Regions from separate parts of the Streptomyces sp. NRRL B-3229 genome, predicted to be linked through region 1. Evidence: riboswitches for the same ligand, from Rfam matches in the RefSeq annotation. Region 1 holds a riboswitch; each other region holds the start of a gene.
What was found. A riboswitch is a leader RNA that binds a small molecule or an ion and turns the genes downstream of it on or off. The one in region 1 is predicted to bind thiamine pyrophosphate.
Positions count from the first base shown of each region.

Region 1 (6,348 bases):
AGCCCGATCCCCTATCTGCTCGGCGAAGTGGGCTCCGAAGAGGGTGAGGACGATTCCGGCCCGGTGGTCGAGGGACCGCACGTCTACGCCGACGGACTCGCCATCGCGATGGACGGCGGAGTGACCATGGCCGGAAAACTGCTGGTCCAGCAACTTCCCCTGGACATCTGACGGTTCACGGGGCAGTCGTTGCCCCCTGGTGGAGTGACCGGAGACCGCGCAGGCCAGGGGCCAATTTCTGGAAACCCCCTGTCACCCTGTGCCGTAGCAGCTCTACCATCTGGTTATCCGTAGCAGGCTCCCCTCCGTTTCTGCCCGACGGCTCGTTGGCATGCGAGCCCCAAGCCCTACGGAGCATCGGGGGATGCACATGAACAGCGTTCCGCAGCACCTGCACAGCGAGGACCGCCAGGAGTACGAGCGGATCCTCGATGAGGCGCTGCGCTCCGCACCACACCGTCCCGAACTGGCCGCTGTCGGACAGCGGCTGAATCCCGAACAGCTGCGCACCATGGCGCTGAACGCCACCGCGATCATCACGGCGGCCGCGGCGACCGAGTACCAGCACTACGTGAAGGTCCGCGAGGAACAGCGCCGCCCGGCGCCGTCCACCCTGTCGTCCGTGCACGAACCCGGCCCCGCCGAGTCGGGCAGCGGTGCGATGGGGCTCGCCACCACCATGGGAGAGGTCGCCGAGACCGCCGGTGCGGGCGCCGTCGCCGTCGCCGCCGTTCTGACGCCCGTTCTCGCCGGGATAGCCGCGGCGATCTTCCTGCTCGTGGGCTACATCCTCCAGATGCTCAGCCCGCCGCCGGCGTTCGCCCACGCCATGATCACCATCGGATGGGTGTTCGGCGCTCTGACCGCGGCCGCGATCCTGGTCGCCGCGGGCGGCCTGCTGATCACCGCCCTGCGCAACCGCCCCTCGCCCGACACGGCGTACGGCGAACTCACCGGGGAGGTGGCACGGGCCAAGGACGCCTGGCGGGAGGCCCTGCTGGAACGCGGCCTGCTGCCCTTCCTCAGAGATGCCCTGGCCGACCCCGGCTCCGCCTCACTGCACCACACGGCACCGCCGGCCCCGACCAGCCGCATGCCCAGCCTGGGCTACGACCGCCCCGGGTTCAGCAGCCCGGACGACGGAGCCTCCGGTGCCCGCCCGAGCTTCACCAGCCCGGACTACACGAGCCCGGACTTCGGGGGGCCGGAACACCAGCCGGACTGACACCGCCCGGCAGAGCCCCTCGGCTTGCGTTCCCAGCACGTGCCCACGACGTGCCCACAAGGGGAGCGCAAGCCGGATGCGGGGTGAGGCGGCACACGGGGTGAAGCGCGGGCGCCCCCTGCCACCGCCCTCATCGAATCCGCACGTACGTCCGGGGCCGCCTCGGGCTCGTCCTTCGACGAGTCGCTGGTGGACCACCTCAGCAGCTGCCCCTCACGGGAGATCCTGGCGTACGCCGAGCGCTTCGACGAAGTGCACGACGCTCTGTACCGCTGGGATGCCTGGGCGGCGGCCTGTCTGATCGACGGCGGCTGCGCCGGCCGACGGGCAGGGCATCGAACTCACGCACCTGGAGGGGACTTCGACTTCGACGACCTGGAGGAGATGCATCGCCGTCTCCCCCGGCGGCACGACTCTTCCTCGCGGAGCGCGACTGACTCGACGAACAGGGCGGCCCGCGACGCCGCACAGTCGCGGGTGCGGACCGTCCTGTCGGCGCGGGACTACTCCGCCAGCGGCAAGTACACCCGGTTCCCGCTCGCCGCGAACTCCTTCGATTTCTGAAGCATTCCCTCGGCGACCTCCTCGGGCGAGGCCCCTTCGGCCGCCGCCCCGCCGAACCGCTCGTTGATGCTCTGGCTGATCTTCATCGAGCAGAACTTCGGTCCGCACATGGAGCAGAAGTGGGCCGTCTTGGCCGGCTCCGCCGGGAGGGTCTCGTCGTGGAACTCACGAGCCGTGTCCGGGTCCAGGGCGAGGTTGAACTGGTCCTCCCACCGGAACTCGAAGCGGGCGTCGGACAGGGCGTCGTCCCAGTCCTGCGCCCCGGGATGTCCCTTGGCCAGGTCCGCCGCGTGGGCAGCGATCTTGTAGGTGATGACACCCGTCTTGACGTCTTCCCGGTTGGGCAGACCCAGATGCTCCTTGGGCGTGACGTAGCAGAGCATCGCCGTACCCCACCAGGCGATCATCGCCGCGCCGATGCCGGAGGTGATGTGGTCGTACGCAGGAGCGACGTCGGTGGTCAGCGGACCGAGCGTATAGAAAGGAGCTTCATCGCAGATCTCCTGCTGAAGGTCGATGTTCTCCTTGATCTTGTGCATCGGGACATGTCCCGGGCCCTCGATCATGGTCTGTACGTTGAAACGCTTGGCGATCGTGTTGAGTTCCCCGAGCGTCCTCAACTCCGCGAACTGCGCCTCGTCGTTGGCGTCCGCGATCGATCCCGGCCTCAGACCGTCGCCCAGCGAGTAGGTGACGTCATAGGCGGCGAGGATCTCGCACAGTTCCTCGAAGTTCTCGTAGAGGAACGACTCCTTGTGGTGCGCGAGGCACCAGGCGGCCATGATCGAACCGCCGCGCGAGACGATCCCGGTCTTGCGGTTCGCCGTCAGCGGTACGTACGGCAGCCGCACGCCCGCGTGGACCGTCATGTAGTCCACGCCCTGCTCGGCCTGCTCGATGACCGTGTCCTTGTAGATCTCCCAGGTCAGCTCCTCGGCCCGGCCGTCGACCTTCTCCAGCGCCTGGTAGAGCGGCACCGTGCCGATCGGGACGGGGGAGTTGCGCAGCACCCACTCACGGGTGGTGTGGATGTTGCGGCCGGTGGACAGATCCATGACCGTGTCGGCGCCCCAACGGGTCGCCCAGGTCATCTTCTCGACCTCCTCCTCGATGGAGGACGTCACCGCGGAGTTGCCGATGTTGGCGTTGACCTTCACCAGGAACCGCTTGCCGATGATCATCGGCTCGATCTCCGGGTGGTTGACGTTCGCGGGCAGCACCGCACGCCCCGCCGCGATCTCCTCACGCACCACCTCGGGCTCCACGTTCTCCCGGATGGCCACGTACTCCATCTCCGGTGTGATCTCCCCCCGGCGGGCGTACGCGAGTTGGGTGACCGCGCTGCCGTCACGACTACGCCGTGGCAGGCGAGGCCGGCCCGGGAACACCGCGTCGAGGTTGCGCAGGTTGCCGCCGCGGGGAGAGGTGTGCTTGATCCCGTCGTCCTCCGGACGCACGGGACGGCCCGCGTACTCCTCGGTGTCCCCGCGGGCGACGATCCAGTTCTCCCTGAGCGGGTTGAGCCCCCGACGGACATCGGTCTCGGTGAGCGGATCGGTGTACGGGCCCGAGGTGTCGTACAGCGTCACCGACTGCCCGTTGGTGAGGTGCACCTGGCGGACCGGCACCCGCAGGTCGGGGCGCGAGCCCTCGACGTACGCCTTGTGCCAGCCGATGGACTTCCCGGCCTCCGTCGGGGGTTGCGTGGGGTGCTGTGTCGAGCTTTCACCCTGAATGGACGGTTCGTCCTGGTTGGAGGCAGGCGTGCGTGCGTCCTTGATGGTCATGAGACCTACTCCCTACGCCGGCATTACCCGGTAACAGGTTCGGCGGTCGACGCAGCGGCTTCCGTCTGCCGACGTTTCGTGGGGAACGTCACTCTCGCGTGAGGACGTTCCACGTGAAACATCGCTGGGACGGAGGTCAGCGCCCTCTCAGCCCGGTGCTCCGAGCTCCCGCGTGTACAAAGGTGCCACCACGCTAGCGTCAATTCGGGCGCGGTGAACAGGGGGCCCCATTCGTTCTTGCGATGATCGGGCGGTGACCACGACACATCAGCCTCCGTACCCGCCTCCCGAGCCGCAGCGCCGACCGGGCTCCGGAAACGGCCCCGGTGACGGGCCGGGACGCGGGCCGGGCGGCGCTCCGGGCGGCGACGCGGCGGACGCCAACGGTCGTATGGGCGCGTCCGATTCCGGGGGCTGGGACGCTTTCGGGCGCGGGCAGGCGCCGGGGCGTGGGCAGGGATCTGGCCAGGGGCTTGGCCAGCGGCCTGGTCAGGGGCCTGACCAGGCGCAGAGTCCCGGGCAGGCGGGTCCTGGGCGTGCTCCGGGCTATCCGCAGGGATACGGGCCGGGGGCCGGCCGGGAGCAGGGGCCTGGCCCCGCGTATGGGTCCAACGGCCTCAGCGAAGGCTTCGGTGGCGGCCACGACCGTGGCGAGGGTTTCCAGGACAGGCAAGGTCACGGCGAGGGCTTCGGTGGCGACCGCGGTCACGGCCGGGGCGAGGGCTTCGGGGGCGGGCACGGCCAAAGAGAGGGCTTCGGGGGGCACCACAGCCACAGCCGCACCCACGCCCCCCATGACGGTCACGGACACCATTCCGGCGCGCCCGGACACGACCACGGGCACGGCCACGCGGACGGCGGCGGAGGCGATGGAGGCAACGGCGGCGGCAACGGCGGCGGCGGTGGCGGTCACTCTCACGGCCACAGTCACAGCCACGGCCCGGCGACCCCCGTCTCCAAGCACCTGCGCAAGGTCATCGCAGCGATCCTGATCCCCTTCGCCGGGGCTGTCGTCGTCGGACTCGCGGTGCTGTGGCCCGGTGGCGCCCCGGCGCACCAACGTACCGGGGTCGGTTTCGACCGGCAGACCCAGCAGGCCACGGTCACCACAGTCGTGAGTGTCAGCTGCAAGTCGGTGAACGCCGGAGGGGAGACCCCGACCGGGGACACCTCGACCGCCGAGGGCTCCTCGGCCGAGCAGCAGGCGAAGGGCACCTGCAAGAAGGCGACGATCCGGGTCGACACCGGCGACGACAAGGGCCGTACCTTCACGGAGATCGTCCAGCCGGACCAGTCACGGCAGCTGCACGAGGGCGAGAAGGTCGTGGTCGCGTACGAGCCCTCGGCGCCCAGGGACCTTCAGTACTCGGTCGCCGACGTCAACCGCAGGTTCCCGATGGGACTGCTCGCCGGCATCTTCGCGCTGGTCGTCGTGATCGTGGGGCGGTTGCGCGGTGTCATGGCGCTGGTCGCCCTGGCCGTCAGTTTCCTGCTGCTGAACTTCTTCGTGCTGCCCGCGATCCTCCAGGGCTCGAACCCGCTGGTCGTGGCGGTGGTCGGGTCCAGCGCCATCATGCTGATCGCCCTCTACATGTGCCACGGTCTGTCGGCCCGGACGTCCGTGGCGGTACTGGGCACGCTGATCTCCCTGTTGCTGATCGGCGTCCTCGGCTCGCAGTTCATCGGCTGGGCCGCGCTGACGGGCAACACGGACGACAACACCGGTCTGATCCACGGGCTGTATCCGTCGATCGACATGAGCGGTCTGCTTCTCGCCGGCGTCATCATCGGCTCGCTCGGTGTCCTGGACGACGTGACGGTGACCCAGACGTCGGCGGTGTGGGAACTGCACGAGGCCAACCCGGCGATGGGCTGGCGAGGCCTCTACCGGGCCGGTATCCGTATCGGCCGCGATCACATCGCCTCCGTCGTCAACACCCTCGTGCTCGCCTACGCGGGTGCCGCACTGCCGCTGCTGCTGCTCTTCTCGATCGCCCAGTCCAGCGTGGGCACTGTCGCCAACAGCGAGTTGGTGGCGGAGGAGATCGTGCGCACCCTGGTCGGCTCGATCGGCCTGGTCGCCTCGGTTCCGGTCACCACGGCTCTCGCGGCCCTGGTGGTCTCGGCCGACCGGCCGGGGGCGGAAACAGCGGGGGCAGGGGCAGGGGGGGCCGCGGCCGCACCTACGGCACCGGCACCCGCACCGGCGACAAGTGTGAGCGCAGGGACAGCCGAAGCCCGCCCGACTCCGGCCCGTGGCGGGAAGGGTCGCCGCCGCAGGCACTGAGAGACCCCGACAGCCCGGCAGACCCGTACAAAGGCAGGCGTGCGGCTTCCCGCCGTACCGGGAAGATCACGTCGGGCTCCACCAACGGGTCACCGCTCAAGACGTCATCGGCCGCCGCCCTCGTCGGCAGAAGCGTTCCTTCGCCCTCCCACTCGAAGGTGAAGCGTTCCGCCCAGTTCACGACCGCCTCGCCCGCCCGGCGTCAGCCCGCGCTCTGCTCCTCCGCCAGGATCCGGTCCAGCGCCTCGTCGAGATGCGCGTCGAAATCGGCCATCGCAGCCTCCTGCCCCAATGGCACCAGCTTGTCGGTGCGGTCGAGAAAAGCGATGACCGGCGCCGTCGACGAACGGAACAACGCCTGGTCGCCACCGACCTGAAGCCTGATCAGCAGATCCCCCAGCGTGTCGGGACCGGCGGGCGAGACCCGTACGTCGCCCTCCCCGCAGGGCCGCCCCACTCCGTCGATCAGCAGCTCGCGCCCGAAA
Region 1 covers NZ_JOGP01000009.1:189,330-195,677, forward strand. Annotated here, with positions in the region: gene IF54_RS0117235 (metallophosphoesterase) at 1-171, shown strand, start outside; gene IF54_RS0117240 (membrane protein) at 365-1,225, shown strand; gene IF54_RS0117245 (DUF4240 domain-containing protein) at 1,358-1,789, shown strand; gene thiC (phosphomethylpyrimidine synthase ThiC) at 1,729-3,576, opposite strand; TPP riboswitch at 3,569-3,758, opposite strand; partial or broken gene IF54_RS39640 (YibE/F family protein) at 4,370-5,863, shown strand; gene IF54_RS0117260 (SsgA family sporulation/cell division regulator) at 6,066-6,348, opposite strand, start outside.

Region 2 (6,348 bases), on a different contig from region 1:
GGACGGTCAGCTCGTGGACCATCCGCCGGGCCCAGAACCCGGAGCTCGGAACCCCGGCCCAGGACCACACCTCGGTGTCCGGCCCGGCCTCCCGCAGTGTGGCGACGAGTGCGTCACCGGTCTCGGCGAGCCACGCGTCGAGGTCACCCGCGTCCTCGGGCCCCTCCCCCAACGGCACCTGGTCCTCGGGCACTTCCTCCCGGGCCCGGGTCCGCACCATCAGCTCCGCCCAGCGCAGGGCACCCCCGGTGTGCCGCACCAGCCGCTCCAAGGACCAGTCCGGACACGTCGGCACGGTCACCGACAGATCGGCCCCGGAGGTCACCACGGCCCGCAACAGACCCACCTGGTGGGCGATCTCGTCGCAGTAGCGGTCGTGTGCGAGCAGCGTCATGCCGGGCACCCTATGTCCGCTCGCGCGGGCCGTGCGCGACAATTTCAGCCGCGTCGGCCCGGCACGACGGCTCCGGCCACCTGGACCCAGCACACCGATCGGCCAGGTTCACCCCAGCACGACGATCTCCCCCGCGTCGAAGCCCACCCCCACCGCGTCCCCGACCTCCGGCGCCTCGCGCAGGGCGCACGCGGCCTCCAATCGGGGTCCGTCGTCCGTGGGTTGCAGGTGCACGGCGACATGGGTGCCCTTGAAGGTGCGTGCGGCGACCGTGCAGGGGAGCCCCTCGTCGGCCGGCACCAGTCGCACACCCGCGGGCCGCACCAGCACGCTCCGGACTCCCTGCGCGGCCCCTGGCGGCACCGGGACCTTGCCCCACACCGTGTCCGCCGCCTCGCCGGTCACGGTCCCCTCCACCACGTTCTCGAAGCCGAGGAAACGGGCCACGAACTCGTCCACCGGCCGCTGCCACACCTCGAGCGGCGTACCGGACTGGGCGATCCGCCCGTCCCGCATCACCACCACCCGGTCGGCGAGGGCGAAGGCCTCGCTCTGGTCGTGGGTGACCGCGAGCACCGTGGTGCCCAACCGCCCGAACAGCTCGCGCAGTTCGACGACGAGCCGCTCCCGCAGCGAACGGTCCAGCTGCCCGAGCGGCTCGTCGAGCATCAGCAGCCGGGGCCGGGGGGCGAGCGCCCGGGCCAGCGCGACCCGCTGCTGCTCACCGCCGGAGAGCGAGGCGACGGCCCGGCGGGAGGCGCCCGGCAGACCGACGAGGTCGAGCAACTCCCGTACGCGCTCGCCCTGCTGGGCCTTCGGGACGTCATGCATCCGGAGTCCGAAGGCCACGTTGGCGCCCACGTCCCGCTGCGGGAACAGCTGGTGGTCCTGGAACATCAGCCCCACCCCGCGCCGGTGCGCGGGCACCCCGGCCTGGTCCCGCCCGTCGAGCAACACCCGCCCCGCGTCGAGCGGTTGCAGGCCGGCCACCGCCCGCAGCAACGTCGACTTGCCGCTGCCGCTCGGTCCCAGCACGCACACGACCTCGTGCTCGGCGACCTCGAGCCCGACCCCGTCGAGCACGGCCCGCCCGCCGAACCGTACCGTCGCGTCCGCAAGGCTCAGCAGCATCAGAACTCCCCGGTCCGGTCGGTCCGCAGCCGTTCGAGGACCAGCAGCGCCACCGCGCACACGATCATCAGGATGGTCGAAAGGGCCATCGCCTGGCCGTAGTTGAGGTCACCGGCGCGGCCCAGCAGCCGGGCCACGGCGACCGGCAGCGTCGGGTTGTCGGGCCGGGCGATGAAGACGGTCGCCCCGAACTCGCCCAGCGACACGGCGAACGCGAACCCCGCCGCGATCAGCAGCGCCCGCCGCACCATGGGCAGGTCGACCTCCCGCCACACCCGCCAGGGCGAGGCCCCGAGCACGGCCGCCGCCTCCCGCAGCCGGTGGTCCACGGCCCGCAGCACGGGCAGCATGGTCCGGACGACGAACGGCACCCCGACCAGCGCCTGCGCGAGCGGCACCAGGATCCAGGACTGTCTGAGGTCCAGCGGCGGCTCGTCGAGGGAGATCAGGAACCCGAAGCCGACGGTCACCGCGGACACCCCGAGCGGCAGCATCAGCAGCGCGTCGAAGCCCCGTACCCACCGCCCCGCGTCCCGTCGCGTCAGGGCGGCCGCCGCGAGCCCTCCGATCAGCACCGCGATGGCGGTCGCGGCGAGGGCGTACTCCAGCGAGTTCCCGATCGCCTCGATCGGCGCGACGAGGAAGACCCCGCCGTCGCTGTGGGTCAGCGCCCGGTAGTAGCCGAAGTCGGGTGCGCCGAGGGAGCGTTGCACCAGCACGGCGAGCGGCAGGACCAGGAGGACGGCGACGACCGCGAGGACCCCGGCCAGCAGCCCCCACTCCCCTGCGCCGCGCGGGCGCCGGGCGGTGACGGACGCGTCCACGAGCCGGAGCGCGCTCTCCCTGCGCCGTACGGTCCACGCGTGCAGGGCGAGGACCGCGCCCACGGCCACGAACTGGATGATCGTCAGCACGGCGGCCGTGGAGAGGTCGAAGATCTCGGAGGTCTGGCGGTAGATCTCGACTTCGAGGGTGGAGAAGGTCGGGCCGCCGAGGATCTGGACCACACCGAAGGAGGTGAAGGTGAACAGGAAGACCATCAGCGCGGCGGCGGCCACGGCGGGCCCGAGCGCGGGGAGGGTGACCTTGCGCCAGGCGGTGAGCCGGGAGGCGCCCAGCATCCGCGCGGCCTCCTCCTGCCGGGGGTCCAACTGCGCCCACAGTCCACCCACGGTCCGTACGACGACCGCGTAGTTGAAGAAGACGTGCGCGAGCAGGATCGCCCACACCGTGGTGTCCAGCCGTACGCCCCACCACTCGTCCAGCAGCCCGCCCCGGCCGACCAGCGCCAGGAACGCCGTACCGACCACGACCGTCGGCAGCACGAAGGGCACGGTGACCACGGCCCGCAGGATCTGCTTGCCGGGGAAGTCGAAGCGCGCGAAGACGTATGCGCCGGGGAGCGCGACCAGCAGCGTGAGCGCGGTGGAGACGAGCGCCTGCCAGGTGGTGAACCACAGGACGTGCCGGATGTCCGGCTGGCCGAGGACGTCGGTGATCCGGCCGAACTGCCAGTTCCCGTCCGTGTCGAGGCCACGCTTGACGATCGCGGCGACAGGCCAGGCGAAGAAGACGGCGAAGAACGCGACGGGCGCGGCCATCAGGCCGAGCCGTGCCGCCGCGCCCCTACGGCTCACTTGAGGACGAGCGAGGTCCACGACTTGACCCAGTCGTCACGGTGTTCGGCGATCTTGGCCGGGTCCATGGTCTCGGGATCCTTGGCCTGCGGACCGTACTTCGTGAACTCGGCCGGCACCTGGGCGCCCTGCACCACCGGGTAGACGAACATGTTGAGCGGCATGTCCTGCTGGAACTCCTTGGTGAGCAGGAAGTCCAGGAACGCCTTGCCGCCCTTGGTGTTCTTGGCGTTGCTGAGCAGCCCCGCGTACTCGATCTGCCGGAAGCAGGTACCGTCGGCGACCCCGGTGGGCGCGGTGGCCGGCTTCGGGTCGGCGTAGATCACCTCGGCGGGCGGCGAGGAGGCGTAGGAGACGACGAGCGGCCGGTCGGCCTTGGCCTTCTTGCCGCCGGCCGACCCGGAGAACTCCTCGTTGTAGGCCTGCTCCCAGCCGTCGACGACCTTGACGCCGTTGGCCTTGAGCTTCTTCCAGTAGCCCTGCCAGCCGGCGTCCCCGTACTTCGCGGCGGACCCGAGAAGGAAGCCGAGGCCCGGCGAGGAGGTGGAGGCGTTCTCCGTGACGAGGAGGTTCTTGTAGGCGGGCTTGATCAGATCGTCGTACGACATTGGCGGCTGGAGCTTGTGCTTGCTGAACCACGCCTTGTCGTAGTTGACGCAGATGTCGCCGGTGTCGATGGGCGTGACCTTGTCCCCGTCGACGCGGTACCCGGCCTGGATGGTGCCGGCGCCCTTCGCCTCGTACGACTGGAAGAGGCCGTTGTCGAGCGCGCGGGAGAGCAGGGTGTTGTCGACGCCGAAGAAGACGTCTCCCTGCGGGTTGTCCTTGGTGAGGATGGCCTTGTTGACGGCCTGCCCGGCGTCGCCGTCCTCCAGGACCTTCACCTTGTAGCCGGACTTCTTCTCGAAGTCGGCGAGGACGCCCTTGGAGACGGCCCAGGAGTCGTGGCTGACGAGGGTGACGGTCTTGGAGCCGGTGCTGCCGGAGTCGGAGGAGGACGAGGACCCGCACGCGGACAGCGTGACGAGACCGAGGCCGACGACGGCAGCGAAAAGCTTCTTGTTGTTCACGGTGATGACCGAACTTCCTACCCAGAATGACCTGGGCGAGGTTCAGAGGGTCTGCGGCCCGATTGCCGCACTCTCAGCGCTGTGGCGCTCCCCTGTCGGATATGAAGGTGTACGTACAGTCGCCAGACTACCGCTCGGTGGCCGCGAGCTGGCCACAGGCCCCGTCGATCTCCTGGCCACGGGTGTCCCGGACGGTCACCGGCACGCCGTGCGCGGCGATGGCCTCGACGAAGGCCTTCTCGTCCTCGGGCCGCGAGGCGGTCCACTTGGAGCCCGGGGTCGGGTTCAGCGGAATCAGGTTCACGTGCACGGGCTTGCCCCTGAGCAGCCGCCCGAGCCGGTCACCACGCCAGGCCTGGTCGTTGATGTCCCGGATGAGGGCGTACTCGATGGAGAGCCGGCGCCCGCTCTTCTCGACGTACTCGAACCCGGCGTCGAGGACCTCGCGCACCTTCCACCGCGTGTTCACGGGGACGAGGGTGTCGCGCAGCTCGTCGTCAGGAGCGTGCAGGGAGATGGCGAGCCGGCACTTGAACCCTTCGTCGGCGAACCGGTGAATGGCGGGCACGAGCCCCACGGTGGACACGGTGATGCCGCGCTGCGAGAGTCCGAGCCCGTCGGGGGCGGGGTCGGTGAGCGCGCGGATGGACTGCGTCACCCGCTTGTAGTTGGCGAGCGGCTCGCCCATGCCCATGAAGACGATGTTGGAGAGCCGCGCGGGTCCGCCCGGCACCTCCCCGTCCCGGAGCGCCCGCATCCCGTCGACGATCTGGTGCACGATCTCGGCGGTGGACAGGTTCCGGTCAAGACCCGCCTGGCCGGTGGCGCAGAAGGGACAGTTCATCCCGCAGCCGGCCTGCGAGCTGATGCACATGGTCACCCGGTCCGGGTACCGCATCAGCACCGACTCCACGAGCGTCCCGTCGAACAGCCGCCACAGCGTCTTGCGCGTGGTCCCCTGGTCGGTCGACAGATGCCGTACGACGGTCATGAGCTCCGGAAGCAGCGCCTCCTGGAGCTTCTCGCGCGAACCGGCGGGGATGTCGGTCCACTCCGCGGGGTCGTGCGCGTACCGCGCGAAGTAGTGCTGCGAGAGCTGCTTGGCTCGAAAAGGCTTCTCCCCGATCCCGGCCACCACCTCCTTGCGCTCGGCAGGAGTGAGGTCAGCGAGATGCCGCGGCGGCTTCTTGGCTCCGCGGGGGGCGACGAAAGTGAGTTCTCCGGGCTTCGGCATAACCCGTCCAGTGTCGCAGATCCTCGCCCGGTACCCGGGCCGGACCGGGGTGGGGGTGGTCACCCGTGGGTACCGACTGTCGACGTTGGCCGACTTCGGACGGCCCAGAGATAGTGCGGGATTACGCGTTGGCCCGGCTCGGCAACTGCGAGACGGATGCAGGCATGGCCGACGACAGGATCGTCGCCGACCGGATCATCCTCGGCCTGAGGACGCTGCGTGATCACCTCGACTGCTCTGTGCAGGAAGCCCTCGACGGCTACGTCGCACGCTACGAGGTGCTGCGACCCAAGGGACGTAGACACCGATGTTGTCGCCGCCGTTGGCGAAGGTCACCGCGGCCACCTCCAGTGGCTTGGGACCGCCTTCCCTCGCATCCTCCTCGTCGTCCTCCCCGCGGTGGCGCCATGCCTGCCACGCGGCCTTGATGCCGAGAGCCAGCGGAAGCAGGCCCAGGTAAGGAATCGCGCTCTCCGGCAGGAACGTCGCGCCGAACGCGGCGGCGACGGAGACGGCGAGGATCGCTACGAACCCGAGGTACTGGCCGACAACCACACGGCGTGTCGACCCGCGGTGTCCGGCACCCTGAGCGAAGAACAGCGCCAGGACCAGGATGTCGTCGATATTGGTGACGGCGAACAGCCCGGCTGCCTGACCGATGATGCCCAGGCCCACCCCTGGACCGTCCTTCCCGTCGATGCGTACGGGTGACCGTATCCGGCGAGGAACGATGTCATCTCGCGCCCATGGCGGCCGCACCCATCACGTGGCTCGCCACTCACAGGATCCATGCACCGAGGGCCGCGACCGCCGCGCCGACGACGAGGAAGCACCCGGCGGTGAGGGTGACCGGGAGTACCTGGCCGCGGCGGCGGGAGGGGT
Region 2 covers NZ_JOGP01000004.1:125,741-132,088, forward strand. Annotated here, with positions in the region: gene IF54_RS0107335 (maleylpyruvate isomerase family mycothiol-dependent enzyme) at 1-394, opposite strand, end outside; gene IF54_RS0107340 (ABC transporter ATP-binding protein) at 503-1,525, opposite strand; gene IF54_RS0107345 (ABC transporter permease) at 1,525-3,126, opposite strand; gene IF54_RS0107350 (thiamine ABC transporter substrate-binding protein) at 3,159-4,232, opposite strand; TPP riboswitch at 4,229-4,336, opposite strand; gene rlmN (23S rRNA (adenine(2503)-C(2))-methyltransferase RlmN) at 4,360-5,466, opposite strand; gene IF54_RS0107360 (cadmium resistance transporter) at 5,662-6,141, opposite strand; gene IF54_RS0107365 (hypothetical protein) at 6,245-6,348, opposite strand, start outside.
Region 2: linked by a shared signal. The riboswitch ahead of IF54_RS0107350 (thiamine ABC transporter substrate-binding protein) and the one ahead of thiC (phosphomethylpyrimidine synthase ThiC) in region 1 are both predicted to bind thiamine pyrophosphate.

Region 3 (6,348 bases), on a different contig from region 1:
CCGGGGTCAGGGTGGTGTCCGCGACGATCTGCTCGGTCTCCTTGACGGTGCCCGCGCGGGTGGACCCGCCGGCGCCGTACGTCACGGAGACGAAGTCCGGGGCGACCGCCTCGACCCTCCTGAGCGCGCTCCACAGGTTTCGCTCACCCTTGGGAGTCTTGGGCGCCGAGAACTCGAAGGAGTACGTCGTCTTGCCCGTGGCGAGCATGTCGCGCACGGTGCGTGCGCGGTCAGTCCTGGTGGATGCGGTTCCGAGGGCCATACCGGAAGGTTAGTCAGGGGGCGGCGACCACCCAACCTGATCCGGGAAATTTGCCCGGATTGTCGACTTGTTGTCCATCCCTCGGACACCTGGAGCGGTTACAACGCGTGCCGGACCCGCTTCGCGAACTCCGCGGCGGCCGCGCCGGGGTCGTCCGCCTCGGTGATCGCCCGGACGACCACGACCCGGCGGGCCCCGGCCTCCAGGACCTCGTCGAGGTTGCCGAGGTCGATGCCTCCGATGGCGAACCAGGGACGGTCGGTGCCCAGGGCCGCGGTGTACCGGACCAGGTCCAGGCCGGGGGCGTGCCGGCCGGGCTTGGTGGGGGTCGGCCAGCACGGGCCGGTGCAGAAGTAGTCCACACCCTCCTGCACCGCGGCCGCGGCGGCCTCCGCCTCCGCGTGGGTGGAGCGGCCTATCAGGACGTCGTCGCCGAGGATCGCCCGGGCGGCGGGGACGGGGAGGTCGCCCTGGCCCAGGTGGAGGACGTCGGCGGCGGCCGCGTGGGCCACGTCGGCCCGGTCGTTGACCGCGAGCATCCTGCCGTGGCGGGCGCAGGCCTCGGCGAGGACCGTCAGGTGCTCCAGTTCCTCGGCCGCCTCCATGCCCTTGTCCCGCAACTGCACGATGTCGACGCCGCCGGCCAGGACGGCGTCCAGGAACTCGGGAAGGTCGCCCTGGCGCTTGCGGGCGTCCGTGCACAGGTAGACACGGGCGTCGGCGAGCCGGGTGCGGGCGGTGTCGGGCATGCGGGAACTCCCCCGGGATTCGGCGGTGTACGGGCCGTGCTCGACCGCGGCCGCGGCCTCTGTGCGGGCCCGGCCCGTACGCCGGTGCTGTCAGGTCAGACGGCGAGCGCCTGGGCCCGGCGCTTCACCTCCGTGCCGCGATTCTCGCTCAGGGCCTGCGCGGGGGTGCCGGGCAGGCTCTCGTCGGGGGTGAAGAGCCACTCCAGCATCTCTTCGTCGGTGAAGCCGTCGTCCCTCAGGAGCGTCAGGGTCCCGGCCAGCCCCTTGACCACCTTCTGCTCGGCCCCGTCGATGAAGGCGGCGGGGACGTGCAGCGCGCGGTTCTCGCCACGGCGTACGGCGATGAGCTGGCCCTCCTTGACCAGCTGCCGCACCCGCGTCACCTCGACGTCGAGCAGCTCCGCGATGTCGGGGAGGGTGAGCCAGGCGGGGACGAGTGCATCGATCTTTGCGTCAATCTCGGTCACGGGATTAAGCGTGCCATCCCGCACTGACAGTCGGAAGCCGGGGCGCCTCCGGCGGGGGACACAGGGCGAGATGCCGGGTGCCACCGAGAGCTCCCGAACGAGCTCCCGCCCCCTCCCGGGCCGGGGTCCGGCAGGCCGGCTACCTCGCCGCCGCCTTCAGCGGCCTCGCCGGGTCCGCCAGCAGGTCCGGGTCCATCTCGGTGCCCGCGTCGATCAGGCGGCGGCCCTGCGCCAGGTCGCGGGGGCGGCCGACCGCCAGGAGGGCGACCAGGCGGTTGTCCCTGAGCCAGCACACCGACCAGGCGGGGCCGGACGGCTCACCGCGCCACAGGGTCGTGTCGGCGGACGTGTGGTGGCCGGCGTACTGCACGAAGCGGCCGAACTGCTCGGACCAGAAGTACGGGACCGGGTCGTAGACCGCGGAGGTCTCGCCCAGGACGGCCGCGGCGACCGTGCGAGGTCCCTGAAGGGCGTTGTCCCAGTGGTGGACCATCAGCCGTTCGCCGTAGCGCCGCGAGGGGAAGGAGGCGCAGTCGCCGACCGCGTAGACGTCCGGCGCGGAGGTGTGCAGCCGTTCGTCGGCGACGACCTCGCCGTGCGCGCCGAGCTCGATGCCGGAACCGGCGAGCCAGGCCGTGGCGGGCCTGGCGCCGATACCGACCACGACCGCGCCCGCGGGCACCCGGGATCCGTCGTCCAGGACGACCTCGCCGGGCTCGACGCGCACCACGCGCGCGTGGGTGCGCAGATCGGCGCCCGCGTCGGCGTACCAGGACGTCATCGGGGCGGCCACCTCCGCGGGCAGCGCGCCGGCGAGCGGCCGGTCGGCGGCTTCCACGACCGTGACCGCGCAGCCCGCCTCGCGCGCGGCGGTGGCGAACTCGGCGCCGATCCAGCCCGCGCCGACGACCACGATGTCGTGCTGCCGGGCGAGCACCGGGCGCAGGCGTTCGGCGTCGTCCAGGGTGCGCAGCAGATGCACGCCGGGCACGCCCTCGGTGCCGGGCAGCCGGATCGGCTCGGCGCCGGTGGCGAGGACCAGGACGTCGTACGGCACGGGCCCGGCCTCGGTGTCCAGCTCGTGCGCGTCCGGGCGCACGCCCAGCGCCTCGCGGCCGAGCCGCAGTTCGATGCCGAGGGCCTCGAAGTCCACGTCGAAGGCGGAGCCCTCGGCCTTGCCCAGCAGGACCGCCTTGGAGAGCGGCGGTCGGTCGTAGGGCTGGTGGGGCTCCGCGCCGATCACCGTGACGGTGCCCTGGAAGCCCCGTTCGCGCAGGGCGACCGCGGTCTGCACGCCGGCCATGCCCGCCCCGACCACGACCACCCGCTGCTGCGCCTGTGTCTGCTCGGTCATTTGATCACCCTAGCCACCTGACGTTCAGTCAGTCAGGAGTCGTGCCGAGTGAGCTGCTCCACAATGCTGGTCCCGCTGCCGGACTGCGACTCCCACTGCCAAGTCTCCTCCAGCCGCACCCTGCCGTCGGGCAGGTCGACGACCATGGAGACGCAGTGGCCGGAGGACGTCGTCCCGTCGTGCTTGAGCTGGACGTAGCGGAAGTCGAGGCGGTCTCCCGCGCGCGTGCCGACCAGATGCCCGCGGACCACGTCACCGCCGGCGTACTCGGCCCAGATCTCCCCGTCCTTCTCGTGGTACGTGAACCGGGTGCCGGTGCCCACCTGACCTGGGGCCTGGTCGGCGACCGGGGCGAGGACGAGGTTGTCGAGCGAGCGTGCCACGGAGAGAGGCTCCCTTACTGAGACGTACGGGGTCGGGCTAGGGTGGCCAACGTAGAGCACTCGCGGGAGCCCGGACGCACCGGGCTGAGAGGGAGGCTGGCCGGCCTCCGACCGTACGAACCTGATCCGGGTCATGCCGGCGAAGGGAGGGGCTGGACGCCCATGTCCTCACGTACGTCAGACGTCCTCGTCGTCGGGGGCGGCATCATCGGCCTGGTCACGGCCTGGCGGGCCGCGCAGCGCGGTCTCCGCACGGCCGTGGCGGACCCGGAACCGGGCGGCGGGGCCGCCCAGGTGGCCGCCGGGATGCTGGCCGCGGTCACCGAACTGCACTACGGCGAGCAGACACTGCTCGGCCTGAACCTCGCCTCGGCCCACCGCTACCCCGACTTCGCGGCCGAGCTCACCGAGCTGACCGGCCACGACCTCGGCTACCGCAGGTGCGGCACGCTGGCCGTGGCCCTGGACGCCGACGACCGCGCCCATCTGCGCGAACTGCACGCGCTCCAGCGGCAGTCGGGCCTGGAGTCGGAGTGGCTGTCGGGGCGCGAGTGCCGCCGCCTGGAGCCGATGCTCGCACCGGGGGTGCGGGGCGGGCTGCGGGTGGACGGTGACCACCAGATCGATCCGCGCCGCCTCACGCGCGCGTTGCTGGCCGCGTGCGAGCGGGCCGGTGTGGTGTTCCACCGCGTGTGGGCGGAGCGCCTGCGGATCGTCCGGGACCGGGCCGCCGGGATCACCACGACGGACGGCGGCGCACTGGACGCGGGCCAGGTCGTGCTCGCCGCCGGGAGCCTGAGCGGCCGTCTGGACGGGGTCCCCGAGGCCGTCCTGCCCCCGGTGCGGCCGGTGAAGGGCCAGGTGCTGCGCCTGACCGTGCCACCCCGGTACGCGCCCTTCCTGAGCCGTACCGTGCGGGCCGTCGTGCGCGGCAGCCATGTCTACCTCGTGCCGCGCGAGAACGGCGAGCTGGTGATCGGCGCGACCAGCGAGGAGCTGGGCTGGGACACCACGGTGACCGCGGGCGGGGTGTACGAACTGCTGCGGGACGCGCACGAACTGGTCCCCGGCATCACCGAGCTGCCGCTGACGGAGACCCGCGCGGGACTGCGCCCGGGCTCCCCCGACAACGCTCCCCTGCTCGGCCCGACGGACCTGCCCGGCCTGCTGCTCGCCACCGGGCACTACCGCAACGGCGTGCTGCTGACCCCGGTCACCGGGGACGCGATGGCCCATGTCCTTGCGACCGGTGAACTCCCGGAGGTGGCCCGTCCGTTCACCCCGGGTCGGTTCCTTCGGCGGGTGGAGCAGCCGGCATGAACATCTCCGTCAACGGGGAGCCGCGCCGGTTCGCTCCCGGTACGGCTCTCGACACCGTCGTACGGGCCCTGACCGCGGCGCCCTCCGGGGTCGCCGCCGCGGTCAACGAGACCGTCGTGCCGCGCACGCAGTGGCCCTCGACGCCCCTCGCCGAGGGTGACCGCGTGGAAGTCCTCACCGCCGTCCAAGGAGGCTGACCCATGGCCGACGATCCCTTCGTCATCGGCGGTACGCCGTTCTCGTCCCGGCTGATCATGGGCACGGGCGGGGCGCCCAGCCTGGACGTCCTGGAGCGGGCGCTGGTCGCCTCCGGGACCGAGCTCACGACGGTCGCGATGCGGCGGGTGAATCCGTCGGTGCACGGCTCCGTGCTGTCCGTCCTGGAGCGGCTCGGCATCCGGGTGCTGCCCAACACGGCGGGCTGCTTCACGGCCGGCGAGGCCGTCCTCACGGCCCGTCTCGCGCGCGAGGCGCTCGGCACCGACCTGATCAAGCTGGAGGTCATCGCCGACGAGCGGACCCTGCTCCCGGACGGCGTGGAGCTGCTGGACGCGGCGGAGACCCTGGTCGACGACGGCTTCACGGTGCTGCCGTACACGAACGACGACCCGGTGCTGGCGCGCCGGCTGGAGGACGTGGGCTGCGCGGCGATCATGCCGCTGGGCTCCCCGATCGGCTCCGGGCTCGGCATCCGCAACCCGCACAACTTCCAGCTGATCGTCGAGCACGCGCGGGTGCCGGTGATCCTGGACGCGGGGGCGGGTACGGCGTCCGACGCGGCCCTGGCGATGGAGCTGGGGTGCGCGGGGGTGATGCTCGCCTCGGCGGTGACACGGGCGCAGGAGCCGGAACTGATGGCGCAGGCGATGCGGCACGGGGTGGAGGCGGGCCGGCTGGCGTACCGGGCGGGGCGGATCCCCCGTCGGCACTTCGCGGAGGCGTCGTCCCCGGCGGAGGGCCTGGCCGCACTGGACCCGGAGCGGCCGGCCTTCTGAAGCGGATCCGGAGGTCCCGGCAGCTGAACCGACCCGGACCGCCCGGCTCTGAACATACGTTCGACCCCGGACTCGGGCAGGTGCGACCTCCGTCACAGCTCGGCTCCAGTACCGCTCCTGTTCCGGCCGAACCGGATCGGCTGTCAGCCGTGGCTCGTAGACTCGCTGCGTGGATACGACCCTTCAGGACCCGCTGGTCGGGCAGGTGCTCGACGGCCGCTACCGCGTGGACGCGCGGATCGCGGTCGGCGGGATGGCCACGGTCTACCGTGCCCTGGACACCCGTCTGGACCGCGTGCTCGCGCTCAAGGTGATGCACCCCGCGCTCGCGGCGGACGGGATTTTCGTCGAGCGGTTCATCCGGGAGGCCAAGTCCGTCGCCCGACTGGCCCACCCCAACGTGGTGCAGGTCTTCGACCAGGGCACCGACGGGTCGTACGTCTATCTCGCCATGGAGTACGTGGCCGGCTGCACCCTGCGTGACGTGCTGCGCGAGCGCGGGGCGCTGCAACCGCGCGCCGCCCTGGACATCCTGGAGCCGGTCCTGGCCGCGCTCGGCGCCGCGCACCGCGCCGGGTTCGTGCACCGGGACATGAAGCCGGAGAACGTCCTCATAGGGGACGACGGCCGGGTCAAGGTCGCCGACTTCGGGCTCGTACGGTCCGTGAACAACGTGACCAGCAGCTCCGGAGCGGTCCTCGGCACCGTCTCCTACCTGTCACCGGAACAGATCGACCGGCCCCACACCGCCGACGCCCGCGTCGACGTCTACGCCTGCGGTGTCGTCCTGTACGAGATGCTGACCGGCAGCCAGCCGC
Region 3 covers NZ_JOGP01000008.1:409,682-416,029, forward strand. Annotated here, with positions in the region: gene metF (methylenetetrahydrofolate reductase [NAD(P)H]) at 1-262, opposite strand, end outside; gene thiE (thiamine phosphate synthase) at 361-1,011, opposite strand; gene IF54_RS0116130 (Rv2175c family DNA-binding protein) at 1,107-1,478, opposite strand; gene IF54_RS0116135 (NAD(P)/FAD-dependent oxidoreductase) at 1,618-2,832, opposite strand; gene IF54_RS0116140 (hypothetical protein) at 2,865-3,215, opposite strand; TPP riboswitch at 3,268-3,380, shown strand; gene thiO (glycine oxidase ThiO) at 3,378-4,535, shown strand; gene thiS (sulfur carrier protein ThiS) at 4,532-4,732, shown strand; gene IF54_RS0116155 (thiazole synthase) at 4,736-5,530, shown strand; gene pknB (Stk1 family PASTA domain-containing Ser/Thr kinase) at 5,700-6,348, shown strand, end outside.
Region 3: linked by a shared signal. The riboswitch ahead of thiO (glycine oxidase ThiO) and the one ahead of thiC (phosphomethylpyrimidine synthase ThiC) in region 1 are both predicted to bind thiamine pyrophosphate.